Regions from separate parts of the Gudongella ferriphila genome, predicted to be linked through region 4. Evidence: riboswitches for the same ligand, from Rfam matches in the RefSeq annotation. Region 4 holds a riboswitch; each other region holds the start of a gene.
The links. Region 4 has a riboswitch for cyclic di-GMP ahead of ACKVDP_RS05050 (SpaA isopeptide-forming pilin-related protein). Riboswitches for the same ligand answer to the same signal wherever they lie in the genome.

Region 1 (3,212 bases), on a different contig from region 4:
TGGGTCTCCCCCATCGATAACCCATGTGCCTGCAAGAGCTGCAGCATCGGCTACATTTTGAGCTTGTCTTCTTTGAACATAGAGATTCCCCATATCTACAGAAAAAGCACCAAATCCAAGAAGTACTGCCATGAAAACTGCAACCATCACCATTGCTTGACCTTCAATATCACTAAATAACGATTTAATTCTATTGAATAGTATATGATTTTTCCTAAACATGTTTTCATCTCCCTAAACTCATCTAATTTTCTCTAAAACCTTCTACCATCATTACTGAAGTCTTGGAAACTGTATAAAATCCATCTTCAAAATAGCGTTCCATCATAGGTACTATAATTGGAACTTTTCCCTCAACCGTTACACTTAACGACTGTCCATTAACGAAAACACCATTAGCTGGATCGATTGTAATCTCGCCTTTTTCCAAGTAGGGTGAATCATCAAATGCATTATCAATACTTAGAATCATTTTATTCTTATCCTTTTCAACAATTCCAATTCTAGCTCCCTCTCTAGCGGCATTGCTGACAGCAACATATCCACCGTATATTATTCCAGACTGAATTATGCCCATCAAAAGAAGTAATAGTACGGGTAGGATTAAAGCAAATTCAACTAAAGATTGACCTTGTTCATCTCTTTTAAATTTCCAAAAATCAAACATCCAACTCACCTCATATAAAATAAGAAATTACTGCCCCAATCCCTATGGCCACTCCATAGGGGATGTATCTCTTCTCCCAGTCTACCTGGGTTTTAAGAAGCCAGTTGTTAACTCGTTTCAACAGATCACTGTTGAAGGTCAATGTAATAATAAAAATAATCGGTTTTAGTATAATTGCAACAACTCTTTTTAATGTTATCCACAGCTTCTTTTCCTTGATAAGTATTAGTATTACAATAACTCCGCCTGCAAGTCCTGTGTAGACAGTTGTATAAAGAACAAATCTCCAACCTTTTAGTGCTCCTATTGCAGCCATTAGTTTTACATCTCCACCACCCATTCCTCCAAGGATATAGGGTACCAGGAAAACTCCTAATCCTACCAGAAACCCAAGTCCGCTAAACTTCAATCCTGCATATCCATCAAATACTGTATATGTCAATAAACCCCAAAGTATTACTGGTATTGTAATAAAATTGGGGATTCTTTTCGAAGTAACATCATGATACGATGAAACTGTCACTAATATTAATAGCAAAGTCGTATTTAACATTTAATTCACCGTTCTCCATTTATCCGTATTATCAAGTGAAATAAACACTCATTTGTCATACTCTTCGAGATTTAACCACAACAGCAAAGCAACTTTTCTTGCTGTTGTGGTTTTTATTTCAACTATACTAAACTAATAATTTGAGATATATTCTATCCACCTGGCAAACTTGGATCCCATAACTCTGAAAACCATTCACTTAACGCTCCCCCAAATGCTGCTAATCCAACAAGAACAACCAAAGCAACGGCAAATATTATCAATCCATACTCAGCCATTCCCTGTCCTTCTTCATCCTTCCAAAGTCTCATCATAAGATTCATCATCATTTTTCCTCCTTTTCATGTAATTATCTCCACTACCTATGTTCTTTCCCGTACAATTCAAATCCTTAACCATCGTTCACTTCATCCAACCACCCCACTAAAGTATTGTGGTCTAAAAAAGACCAAAACAATTTTTGTCCCGGTCGGTTACGTCACTGGCTCCCTATTAAGAAGACGTCCAAATAATCTTAATAGATCGAGGCCCCCAAATAAAACATGTATAATTACTTATGATTATAATACCCCGCTACTGTGGTTGTAAACGGGGTCTCAGTTTTATATGGATTTTATTTCAATTTTATTTCAGTTTTATGAAAATTTTATTCAATTTGATGGTTAACAGATTTACGGACCTCGATTTGATTCATTTTGTTTGCCAAAAGGCTTCTGGCAATGACAGTGCCAAGTACAATCGCCCCTCCAAGCAGAGATACAGGTCCTGGTCTTTCCCCTACAATAAGAAACACCCAGATTGGGTTTAGGATCGGTTCAAGAAACATAATCAGAATGGCTTCAAGGGCCGTCAGATGCTTGACTGCAAGGGAATAGAAAATATAGGCTATGCCCACCTGGAAGGTTCCAAGAACAAACAATCCTACAATATCCCCAGTTGTATATGACAATCCGATCAAGAATGGAATTCCCACTACAGCTGTTATCAAATGACCAAGAAGTGTTGTCTCCACAGGCTTTTCATCCTTCTGGAACCTCAGTGAAATTGTAACTCCTGCAAGGGCAACCCCGCTTCCGATTGCTACCATGTTTCCTGCCCAGTTTCCTCCAGATACATCATCCAGGAAGAAGAGGACCATTCCTATTGCAACAGAAAAAATTGCAGCAATGTCATACCAGCGAATCCTTTCCTTAAGAATCCAGACGCTAAGAATAGCAACCCAGATTGGTGCTGTAAACTGAAGTATTATGGCATTTGCTGCTGTTGTAAGCTTGTTTGCGATAACAAAAGCAGTGATCATTGTAGAGTAGCATAGGGCTCCAGAAACCTGGGCCTTGGAAAAGGTGAATTTTGGCTTTCTTACATACAGCCATACCACCGCTGCTGAAAAGATTGCCCGGCCTCCTGCTATTGTCATGGGAGGAAGATCAATGAACTTGATTATTATCCCACCTGTACTTAAAAGGGTGGCTGCTATGACAATATATGTTATTGCTCTTAATCTGTCCCCATTCATCAGTCTACCACCTTTATTTTTTCATGCCCACAATCACAAAAAACTCCTCTATTCCCTCTATTAGGTCACCCACGCCTTGGACATTTCTTGATATTGTCTCGATTGGGCACATTCCGTCCTTATCCCTGTTTAGTATATGAGGAACCTTTTTCCCGTACTCCAGTGCTATTCCCTTCTGGTTGAAAATCTCCAAGGCCGGCTCAGATATTAGGTCTGTGTAGATTCCTCTAATCCTACCCTCAGCAAGAAGCATGGCAGCTGCCTTTCCTGTTATCCTGTCTGACACAAAGGCTCCCTCAAGGTCCTCAAAGCTCTCTGTATAGACATCATAAATAGGCTTGATGCCTCTGTCCGTTGATTGTGCTACAACTTTTCCGTTATTATATACAACCATTTTCAGGTCATTCTTTTCCATATGGTCTTTTGCTATTTTGATTCCTTCCAACTTTTCATCTCCTCCATTATGTTCTTCATAT
Region 2 (3,212 bases), on a different contig from region 4:
TCGATGACTATAACAGGATGGAAAGTATAGGTAATACTGTCAGTGTTTCTGCAGTATGCGATGGAGAAAGGGTTAGTGGCCAAGTGGGTTATGTTGTTTCAATTGAAATCCCACAAGGTTCAATTTCCATAACCAATAACGTAATTGGTGTAAGTGGCTTGAATAATGAATTCACAATTCTTGTTGAAGGACCTAACAATTACATCAATTACGTCCAGCTGGGGGATTCAGACAATGTAACAATAAGGAATCTTTTTATAGGTGATTATGCAGTTACACCCCTTGAGTGCATGAACTGCAGTTCAATAATCTCTGATGGGACAATAAGCATTACAGAAAAAAGTCTAAATAAGGAAGTATCTGTGGAGTACAGTCTAGAAAACACAGGATGGTTCTCTGACTCTGATTCTCAGACTATAGAAGTGATGGATGTTGATGGAGAAGATATTGATTATAGTAAGATTGAGCTTCAGTCCAGTGATATGGACATACGAAGCGATGAAATATATTTAGATCTGGAGCCATTAATTGTTCTGGTTGAGGTACAGGTGGAGGCTTTGCAGCAACCAGAAGGGGAAGAATCATCATCAGTGGCAGATCCGGTCCAGGAGGTGACTTCCGAGCCTGTTGAAGCTGGTCTTCAGGAGGAAGTCACTGAACCGGATGCCGCAGAAGGAACTGAGGAAACAGAGCAGGAAGTAGAGGAAAGTCCTGTATTGGAAAGTGAAAATGAAGATGAGAATGTTGTTGTAGAGGAACCGGTATCTCCTGGTGAAGAAGAGGATATTAATCAGATTTATAATGAAGAACAAGAGGCTATAATACCTGAGGATCCTTTGGAAGAACTCTCCGTCCCATTAGAGCCAGAAGAAGAACCAACGGATTCAGTCTAGATTGGAGGTATGGATATGACAGAGATGAAAGAAAACAAATCCCTAAAAATATTGTCTGACATACTGTTTGCAATATTCATGCTGATAATGGCGTTTCTGATATTTATTACGGCACAATCGAGATTGACCGGTATGGAGCCATCGTTATTTGGAAACAGGCTGTATGTTGTTGATAGCGGGAGCATGGAACCTGCACTAAGGATAAACTCACTTATTGTGGTAAACGAAAGGACACCAGACCAGATAGAAATGGGTGATATTTTAACCTATTATGGTCCAGAATCTAGAACAAGAGTAACACACAGGGTTGTAGGAATTGGTCCTGGAAACGAGTACTTTATAACACAGGGCGATGCAAACAATGCAGAGGATGCAATGCCTGTGGAAAGAGAAAAGGTCATAGGAATAGTTGCTCTTTCAATACCATATGTGGGATTTGCATTCAGGTTTCTGAGCAGCACCCAGGGAATCATATTTATTGTATCTGTAGGCATAATAGCTTATATTGCACCACTTCTAATTAAAAGGAGACCGAAAGAAGCCTAAGGAAAGGATGGGTGTATATGAAAAGCAAATTAATTATTTTCTCAATTATACTGTTGTCGGCAATAATGGTAGCTGGCGGGACAGTTGCTTGGTTTTCATCCAGCCCAGACCCTACCTTGACAAATGGTGAAATGGGGATTGTCAAGGTAGAGGTAATCAGTGATGGCTTAGGCAATATATGTATCAAGAATCTTGGAAAGAGTGATTGTTATATAAGAGTAAGACTGATTCCCCAATGGAGTGATCAAAGTCTGTCAGTGTCAAATCTTGATATGGATATAAATGATTCCGACTGGACAGAAATGGAGGGTTTCCACTACTATAAAGACTCTCTGGAAGTAAATGGGATAACCACCAATATAATCAAGAGTGTAGACATTGGGGAGTTGACACCTGAATATGAAGGGGAGAGTCTGAGTATTAAAGTTGTTGCAGAGGGAGTCCAAAGTGCAAACGAGGCCTGGAAAGAAGTATGGAGCATTGATAGCCTACCTTTTTAATCCAGATCTACATAGGATTCCGTTAATATAGATCGTTCAGCAAACTTAGCGAAAGCTAAGGACGCAAAGCCACAGGGCCTCTATGTCATGGCAGCCTGGCTGCGGCAACCATAATTATATCAAGAAGGAGGAGAAGAAAGTGAAAAAGCGTAACATGGTTTTTGTAACCAGTATGTTGTTGGTGGTATTACTTATAGCAGGAGGAACATTTGCTTGGTTCACTGATGTAACACCACTGAAAATTAACAAATTCAAAGCTGGAACATTGGACATTACATTAATAGACAGATTCTGTCCAGATTTGGCACAAAATGTTAACCCTGGTGACTGCTACTTCAAGGAAGTGTATGTAAGGAATGATGGATCTAAGAAAGCAGTAGTTAGAATCAAGAAAGATATGGCATTTGAAGGCGGTTTAAGCCTTGCTCCTGTAAGTGCTTCAATTAGTTCAGACTGGTTTGAAAAAAATGGATATTATGTTTACAAAAAAGTTTTGAATCCTGGTCAAAGTACAACAGGTCTGTTTGCGATGAATAAGATTTGCTTCAGCGGACCTTTAATGGACAACACTTATCAAGGAAAGACATTTGACATCAAGGTAAAGGCAGAAGGAATTCAGGCATCTAACAATGCACCTTGGTTGAATGGTTGGGGAGTTAAAGTTTATTATCCTGCAGTAAGAGGAGATGAAGTAGTAGAAGGTCTAGTTACAGAAGCTACAGAAGCTGAAATGGCAGCTATATTGGAAGCAGAAGGTGCTCCAATAGGTGAAGTTGGTGCAGTAGAAATAGCTGATGTAATTGAAGAAGAAGTAAGATAGGCTATTTAATTCTGATCTGTAGAATTTAAGATTAAGGCAACACTTATATGAAGGCGGGTCATCCGCCTTTATATAAGTGCATACTATTACAAATTGAACAAAGGGAGGGATATTAATGAAAAGGCTTTTATCTAAATCCATAATTTTTCTGGGCGTTTTCGCATTGATTATGGGAGCGATGACAACCTTTGGAATAAATCCCTCCTATGCTGATAACCTTAAGATTATTGGCAACAATCTTGGCCTTGAAGTTGATCCAAGTGGAACTAGTCTGTTCAATCTTACAAATATGAATCCAGGAGATACAAACGAAGCCAAGGTTGATATAAGTAACACACTGGAATACAGGTTTGAGCTGTTTATGAGAACAGAGAGAGCAAGTAAAGCACCGACAGAAGGTGAAGCGGACCTCTTCAGACAGATGATCCTAATCATCAACTATGATGGGGATGA
Region 3 (3,212 bases), on a different contig from region 4:
CTTAAGATATTTGCAACCTGGATATCCTCAAACACAAGCGCAACCATAAGGCTCAACAAGGAGCAGGTAGCAAACTGTGCCGATGAAAGCTTCAGGGTGTTGACCTTTGAGGCAAAGTGTCCTATCACAAGGATGTGGGTTGCCCAGAAGAAGGCTCCAATAAGCTGTAAAAGGTCTCCAAACTGGATGGTCAAATCCTCGTTGATGCTAAGGAAGTATAATCCTATTGCAGCTACGATTGCTCCAACCCAGATAAATCCATTGGATTTCTGCTTTATAAAGAGACCCAATATGGGCACAAGTACTATGTATAGGCTTGTAATAAAGCCGGCCTTACCTGCAGTTGTATAGATCAGACCAACCTGCTGGAGGGCTGCAGCTGTGAAAAGAACGCTGCCAGCAATCATTCCGTACATGAAAATCTTCCTAGTGTCATTCTCGCCCGCATCCTCAGCTATTCCCTTCCTTTTGTTGGACCCCTCCACAAAATATATCACAGGTATAAGGGAAAGGCTTCCCAGTGCGAACCTTAATGCATTGAAGGTGAATGCCCCCAGATAGTCCATTCCAATCCTCTGTGCCACAAAGGCCAACCCCCATATTGCAGCTGTCAAAAGCAGCAAGAGACTTGATCTCAATTCCTTGGTCATTGTCATATCCCCCAGTTTTAGCTATTTTTATCCTATTCCCTCTTTTCATTGTACAGGAAGTGTAAATTTATTTCTACCCCCTAAAACTGCATGAAGGTTTCTTGCATAATAATTACGTTTTCAAAACAAAATCTTGAAAACTTTTTAACGATTTATAGTGGTAGTTTATGAAATTAGGGGTATATTATTAGCGAGATATGTTATTATGTAAAAACTGAAGTACATAAACTATATGGAGGCATTGATTAGGGGGGATTACTATGGACGCTTTCCCCCTTATGAGCCAATAGCGTAACCGACCAAGATGGTCGGTTTTTTTGTGTATAATATATTAAACAAACCTCAAAAAATGAAGGAACCCGGAGAGCCTGGTCAGCATAGCCGGATTCCTGCAACATCCAATCCTCGCTAAAGGTCTGTTTGTTGTGTCTATATTATACTATTTTAGCCATTTTAAATCAATCATAAATCTAAAACTTAAGGAGGTGTTGCGGATGATGGGTTGCATAAGCAAATAAATTACGAGGAGGTGATTGGATAACAATTGATTAGTTTCAAACTTAATAGAAATTCCCTTAATTGATGGTAACGAAATATATTTTGAGGAGGAAAAATGATGAAACCGAGAAAATGGTCTTCAATTTTACTGGCTTTGACCATGATATTGGCACTGATTCCGGCAAATGCATTTGCAGAGCCCGAGCCAATAGTCGAACCTAACTTTGGATTTGTTCCAAACTCTGGTGAAGCAAGTGTATCAAAGGTTGACTTGGTCAATAAAACTGAAGTTGCCAGGTATTACACTCAACCACGTGTAAGCCCGACAGCAGATTACAACTGGCGTACCTCACGTATTGCCATGGACGCTTACGGCAATGCCTGGGTGCTTAATACAGGTGCAGATGGCGTTAATCTTCAAGGTTCAGTTGTTAGAATTCAAGCAGATACTACAGGCTTGACAACACATGCCTACCCTGACCCAGTGCTTGCATTCGGTACAGACGAAGCTGTCAAGGTATTCAATGTTGGTGGACTTGGTGATATGCCAAGGGCAATTGCTATAGACGAGGATGGATATATTTGGATAGGCTTCTACAGCAGCGGAGCGTTGATGAAGTTTGAATTTGACGGAACAGACTTAAATCAAGTAGGAGAAACAATAGTTACAAATCCAAAGTTAAATTTCTATGAAATGAAATTCGCACCTGATGGGATGCTCTATATCTCAAGCAGAAACTCTACACCTACTAGAAGTGGAGATTATGGAGTTTGGAGCTTTAACCCAAACAATGGTGAATTTACTGAAGAATGGAATGTAGACTCTCCATACTCATTACTTATCGACCCTGATTCAGGTCAGGTGTATGCAACAAGCTATAGTAATGTATTATGGATTAAGGGAACAGGTACTGTGGCTATCTCAGGAGCACAGAACCTTCGTGGTATGTCATTTAACGGACTGGGCAAAATCTGGATAGCAAGCACAACTGCAGGATCCGGTGGAAATCGGGTCTGCTGGTATGACATTGGAGCTGGCACAAGTGGATATATTACATTGCCTATCGGTACAACACCAGTTGGTGTTGGAATGGATGAGGCTGGCTTGATGTGGGCAGTTTGCCGTACTGATGGAGATACATCAGGTGGTTACTTGGTAGCATTTGATCCTCATGATGGAAGTCCTGAGGGCTCAATCAAGGTCGGCTACAGACCATATGCCTATGGTGACTTTGTAATGCCAGTACCAAGGTATTGCATCGAAGGTACCAAAACAGAAGACTTTTACACTGGACTTAAAACAAGAGTTCCATTGGAAGACTGGTCAATCTATCTGTATGATCGTACATTAGACCCAGGTGAAATACCAGGTGTTGCAACAGAAGGATTGCTGGCTTCCACAATGACAGATGAGTTTGGCGACTACAAGTTCTGCGGCCTAGTTGCAGGAACCTATTATGTATACGAGATGTTTGATGACTGCTATGGGCCATTTGATCCAATCAGCGGTATGATAGAGGTTACTCTACCTGATGATGGTAATGATGGCAATGCAGTGGACCAGGATTTTGTAAACAGACGAGGCAAAATCCAAGGTATAAAATTTAAAGATACTCTTGGAACTGGTACTACCCTATCAGGTTGGGAAATCTTGCTTTACAAGGGAGAACCAGCCGTTGGTGAACCGAATAAAGCTGATGCTTTCAAGTGGACAACTACTGATAGCAATGGTTTCTATTTCTTCGATCTTCTATGCCCAGACACATATTTTGTATATGAGTTAATGCAGGATGGTTGGGTACAAACATATCCGACCGAGGGATTCTGGACAGTTGAACTCGCTGCTGGTGTTAGGGCAACAGGTAAGCATTTTGTGAACGAAGAAGAAGAATTCTTTGACCTGTGCGGCTTCAAGTATGGTCTTGACTATGCTGGCTTCATGGATGATCCATGGCCAACTGACAATCCTCTTCCTGGATGGACAATAATCCTTGAAAGATTTGAGGATGATGAGTGGGTTGAAATCGATAGAGATGTAACCAACTCATTAGGCAAATACTGCTT
Region 4 (3,212 bases):
TCATGAAGCATATATCCATCTGGAATATTTATTTCTGTAATCCTATATTCACCTAGTGGTAAATCTGTTAGTTTTTCAAATTCTCCACCTTTTAGGATAATAGGACTTTCATCGATTTCAACCCAATCAAATCCTTCATCATCATTTGCAACCTTTATTTCAATCTTGAATGTGAAATTGGTGTTGTCATCAGTTATTTCTTCGCCTTCCTCGTCAACCAATGCTTTGGATATCTCTATTTCTCCTAGTTCAGGAGGAGGTGGTGGTGCTTCTTCCAAAACATTTATCAACCAGATTACTTCCTGTCCAGTAGATTCAATTTCAATTGTTACTGTGTCCTTGTAGACCAAACCATCAAAATCATTTAAGACAGTATAGTTCTTGTTTCCTGATGTGGCAAAGATTGGATCTCCGTAAGTTTTACCTTCATGATCAATCTTTGTTTCTGAAAGTGTATAGGTTCCAAATGGAAGATCATCAAATACTACATGCTCACCATTTTCGTCTGGTTCGTTGATGGTTTTCTCTTCGTCATAATCATTTGGACCAGTCAGTCTTACTGTAAACTTACCGCCGTCAAGGGCTCCAACTATGCTTCCATTTTCCTTCATGATTCTCTTGTGAACAATAAGGCTTCCAAGTTCTTCATCTTCAGGAACCTTGCTGTTTTCAAAGCCAATCCTTACAAGTCCTTCTTCATCTTCTTCAACAGTTACGGTTACATCCTTTTCAGGAGTGTAGATTTCCTTCTGATCATTTGTAAGAAGCTCGACTACATCGTAGGTGCCTGGCTCAACATCCTCAAACAGTGCATATCCACTACTGTTAGTTGTGACAGGGCCATATTTTGTTTCATCATTTTGCTGTAATACAAACTTAAATCCTGCAAGGCTCTCTTCATCTTCCATGTCATCAATGGATTTCTCCACTCTCACATCAGCCTTCTCTGGTGGAGGAGGTGGGATAATCTCATCCAGTTCGAATGAATAATGGGATATTCCATAGGGTTCGTAGGGTTCATTTCCATTTTCATTCAAGGGTGCTGTAAGCCCAGATTCACTTGATCCCAAGTTTGTGTAAACTCTGTACATGGGGCCTCCTTTTATGGAAACCAGATCAAGTGACAGATTATTGGTCTCAAAGCTTAGCTCATCTCCAGATACCTTGAACTTAACCCAGTAGTCCGTAGGACCATCAACATTATTGCCATCCTCATCAAAATACCAAGTACTGGATTTGTTTGAATTTTCCTTGTAGGTGTAGCTGTCATTGCCCTCATAATCAATATACTCCGGCACAGCAAAGGATACATGCATGCTCAGTATCATCGAGAAAGCTATTAGAAACGTAAGCAGCTTGCTATACTTTCTCATCATTATTCTCACTCCTTTTCTTGTTTTTAGACTCTACGCTTGTGAGTCTATGTATCGCTTGTGCATGCAGTGGTGTTGCTTGAAATATTTATGTCTTCTTAATTCAACAGTTCATTTCCCATAGGCTTCATCTCCTTATAGTTATCCAAACAAAAAGCCGCTATGGATTAACATAGCAGCTGAACGGCCATACCCGATGTGGGCTGTAGACTTCAAGCTTTGCGCCCCTGACTTTCGACAGGTTTGCCTTTGTATGCTGTAGGCTTAATATTGATTTGGCAAATACATCCCAACACTTACAATTATTTCCTGATTGAATACGAAAAGCTGCCATGCTTTCACATAGCAGCTGAACTATCATAGCCAGATGGCTGTAGACTTCGAGCTTTGCGCCCCCTGCTTTCACAAGGTTTGCCTTTTTATGTTTCTCTCTTTACCTATTTATACCACCTATTTAAATGGCTAAACAAACATATTATTAAAACATATATTTAAAAAGGTTGGTAAAACGTTGTCATCAGGGGTATATAGTTATTGCGCATTAAAAAGATAAATTAAAGGAGGAGAGACAATGTTGAGAAACAAAAGAATCATCGGTATGGTAATGTCATTTGTACTGGTTCTTGGTCTGATGATAATGCCAGCCACGGCTTCATTCGCTGACGGACATGAGACCCTGACGATTGTCCATGTTAATGATGTACATGGAAGACTTGAAGAGAATGATTTTGACGGCACATTGGGTTATCCAAAGATGAAGACCTTCCTGGATGGATTGAAGGAAGAGAATCCAAACCTTCTGTTGCTTCATGCAGGAGACTCATTCCACGGTACGATCCCTGCCAACCTGACTGAGGGGGAGGCGGTTGTAGAGGTGATGAATGCCATGGAATTCGATGCAATGGTACCAGGTAACCATGATTTCAACTTTGGCTACGAAAGACTGCTTGAACTTAAGGCAATGGCCGAGTTCGACATTCTCGGGGCCAATGTGGTCAAGGAAGACGGAACCTCAGACTTTGACCCATACATGGTATATGAGATGGAGAATGGAATGAGAGTTGGAGTGTTCGGTATAGCCACCGAGGGGACCAAGACAAAGTCACATCCCAACAATACAATAGGAATAGAGTTCGCTGATGTTATCGAGACGGGAAATGCAGCTGTTGAGGCTCTTACCGAGATGGAGGTTGACCTTATAGTCGCACTTATACACCTTGGGATTGACGGATCGTCAGTTGACACAGCCTACACCCTGGCAGACAATGTTGAAGGCATAGACCTTATAGTGGATGGTCACAGCCATCATGTTACAGGCGAGGAGAGAAATGGTGCATATATTGTACAGGCTGGAAACTATTTGAGCCACATTGGAGTTGTAAAGGTATCCATGGTTGATGGAGTACCGGTATTCGAATCGACCCAACATCCGTATGAAGACCTTAAGGGGCTTGTGGCAGATGAGTATATAGCTGGATTGATTGAGGAAACCACTGCACCAATCGAGGAGATGCAGGAGGAGGTAGTAGGAAGCACTACTGTAGCCCTTGACGGTCTGAGAGACAATGTTAGATCAGGTGAAACAAACCTGGGTAATCTTATCACCGATGCCATGATAGTTGCATCAGGAGCGGATGTTGCCCTTACAAATGGTGGTGGAATCAGGGCAAGCATTGAAGCGGGAGATATTACCCTAGGTGATGTATTGACTGCATTCCCATTCACAAATGTATTAACAAACATTGAAGTGACCGGAGCAGAGCTTATGGCAGCTTTGGAGCATGGAGTCAAGGACTACCCTGCTACAGCTGGACACTTCCCACATGTAAGTGGAATGAG

Region 1: linked by a shared signal. The riboswitch ahead of ACKVDP_RS00200 (Flp family type IVb pilin) and the one ahead of ACKVDP_RS05050 (SpaA isopeptide-forming pilin-related protein) in region 4 are both predicted to bind cyclic di-GMP.
Region 2: linked by a shared signal. The riboswitch ahead of ACKVDP_RS04905 (TasA family protein) and the one ahead of ACKVDP_RS05050 (SpaA isopeptide-forming pilin-related protein) in region 4 are both predicted to bind cyclic di-GMP.
Region 3: linked by a shared signal. The riboswitch ahead of ACKVDP_RS11745 (hypothetical protein) and the one ahead of ACKVDP_RS05050 (SpaA isopeptide-forming pilin-related protein) in region 4 are both predicted to bind cyclic di-GMP.

The regions. Positions count from the first base shown of each region.
Region 1 covers NZ_JBJXRK010000001.1:30,683-33,894, forward strand. The annotation lists gene ACKVDP_RS00185 (pilus assembly protein TadG-related protein) at 1-222, opposite strand, end outside; gene ACKVDP_RS00190 (TadE/TadG family type IV pilus assembly protein) at 245-667, opposite strand; gene ACKVDP_RS00195 (A24 family peptidase) at 678-1,220, opposite strand; gene ACKVDP_RS00200 (Flp family type IVb pilin) at 1,373-1,546, opposite strand; cyclic di-GMP riboswitch class II at 1,679-1,762, opposite strand; gene ACKVDP_RS00205 (DMT family transporter) at 1,867-2,736, opposite strand; gene ACKVDP_RS00210 (DUF1893 domain-containing protein) at 2,750-3,181, opposite strand.
Region 2 covers NZ_JBJXRK010000004.1:166,002-169,213, reverse strand. The annotation lists gene ACKVDP_RS04920 (hypothetical protein) at 1-893, shown strand, start outside; gene ACKVDP_RS04915 (signal peptidase I) at 909-1,439, shown strand; gene ACKVDP_RS04910 (hypothetical protein) at 1,457-1,939, shown strand; cyclic di-GMP riboswitch class I at 1,968-2,046, shown strand; gene ACKVDP_RS04905 (TasA family protein) at 2,079-2,759, shown strand; gene ACKVDP_RS04900 (hypothetical protein) at 2,875-3,212, shown strand, end outside.
Region 3 covers NZ_JBJXRK010000029.1:24,484-27,695, forward strand. The annotation lists gene ACKVDP_RS11740 (DMT family transporter) at 1-650, opposite strand, end outside; cyclic di-GMP riboswitch class II at 877-960, shown strand; gene ACKVDP_RS11745 (hypothetical protein) at 1,267-3,212, shown strand, end outside.
Region 4 covers NZ_JBJXRK010000005.1:18,878-22,089, forward strand. The annotation lists gene ACKVDP_RS05050 (SpaA isopeptide-forming pilin-related protein) at 1-1,376, opposite strand, end outside; cyclic di-GMP riboswitch class I at 1,545-1,631, opposite strand; cyclic di-GMP riboswitch class I at 1,715-1,799, opposite strand; gene ACKVDP_RS05055 (5'-nucleotidase C-terminal domain-containing protein) at 1,945-3,212, shown strand, end outside.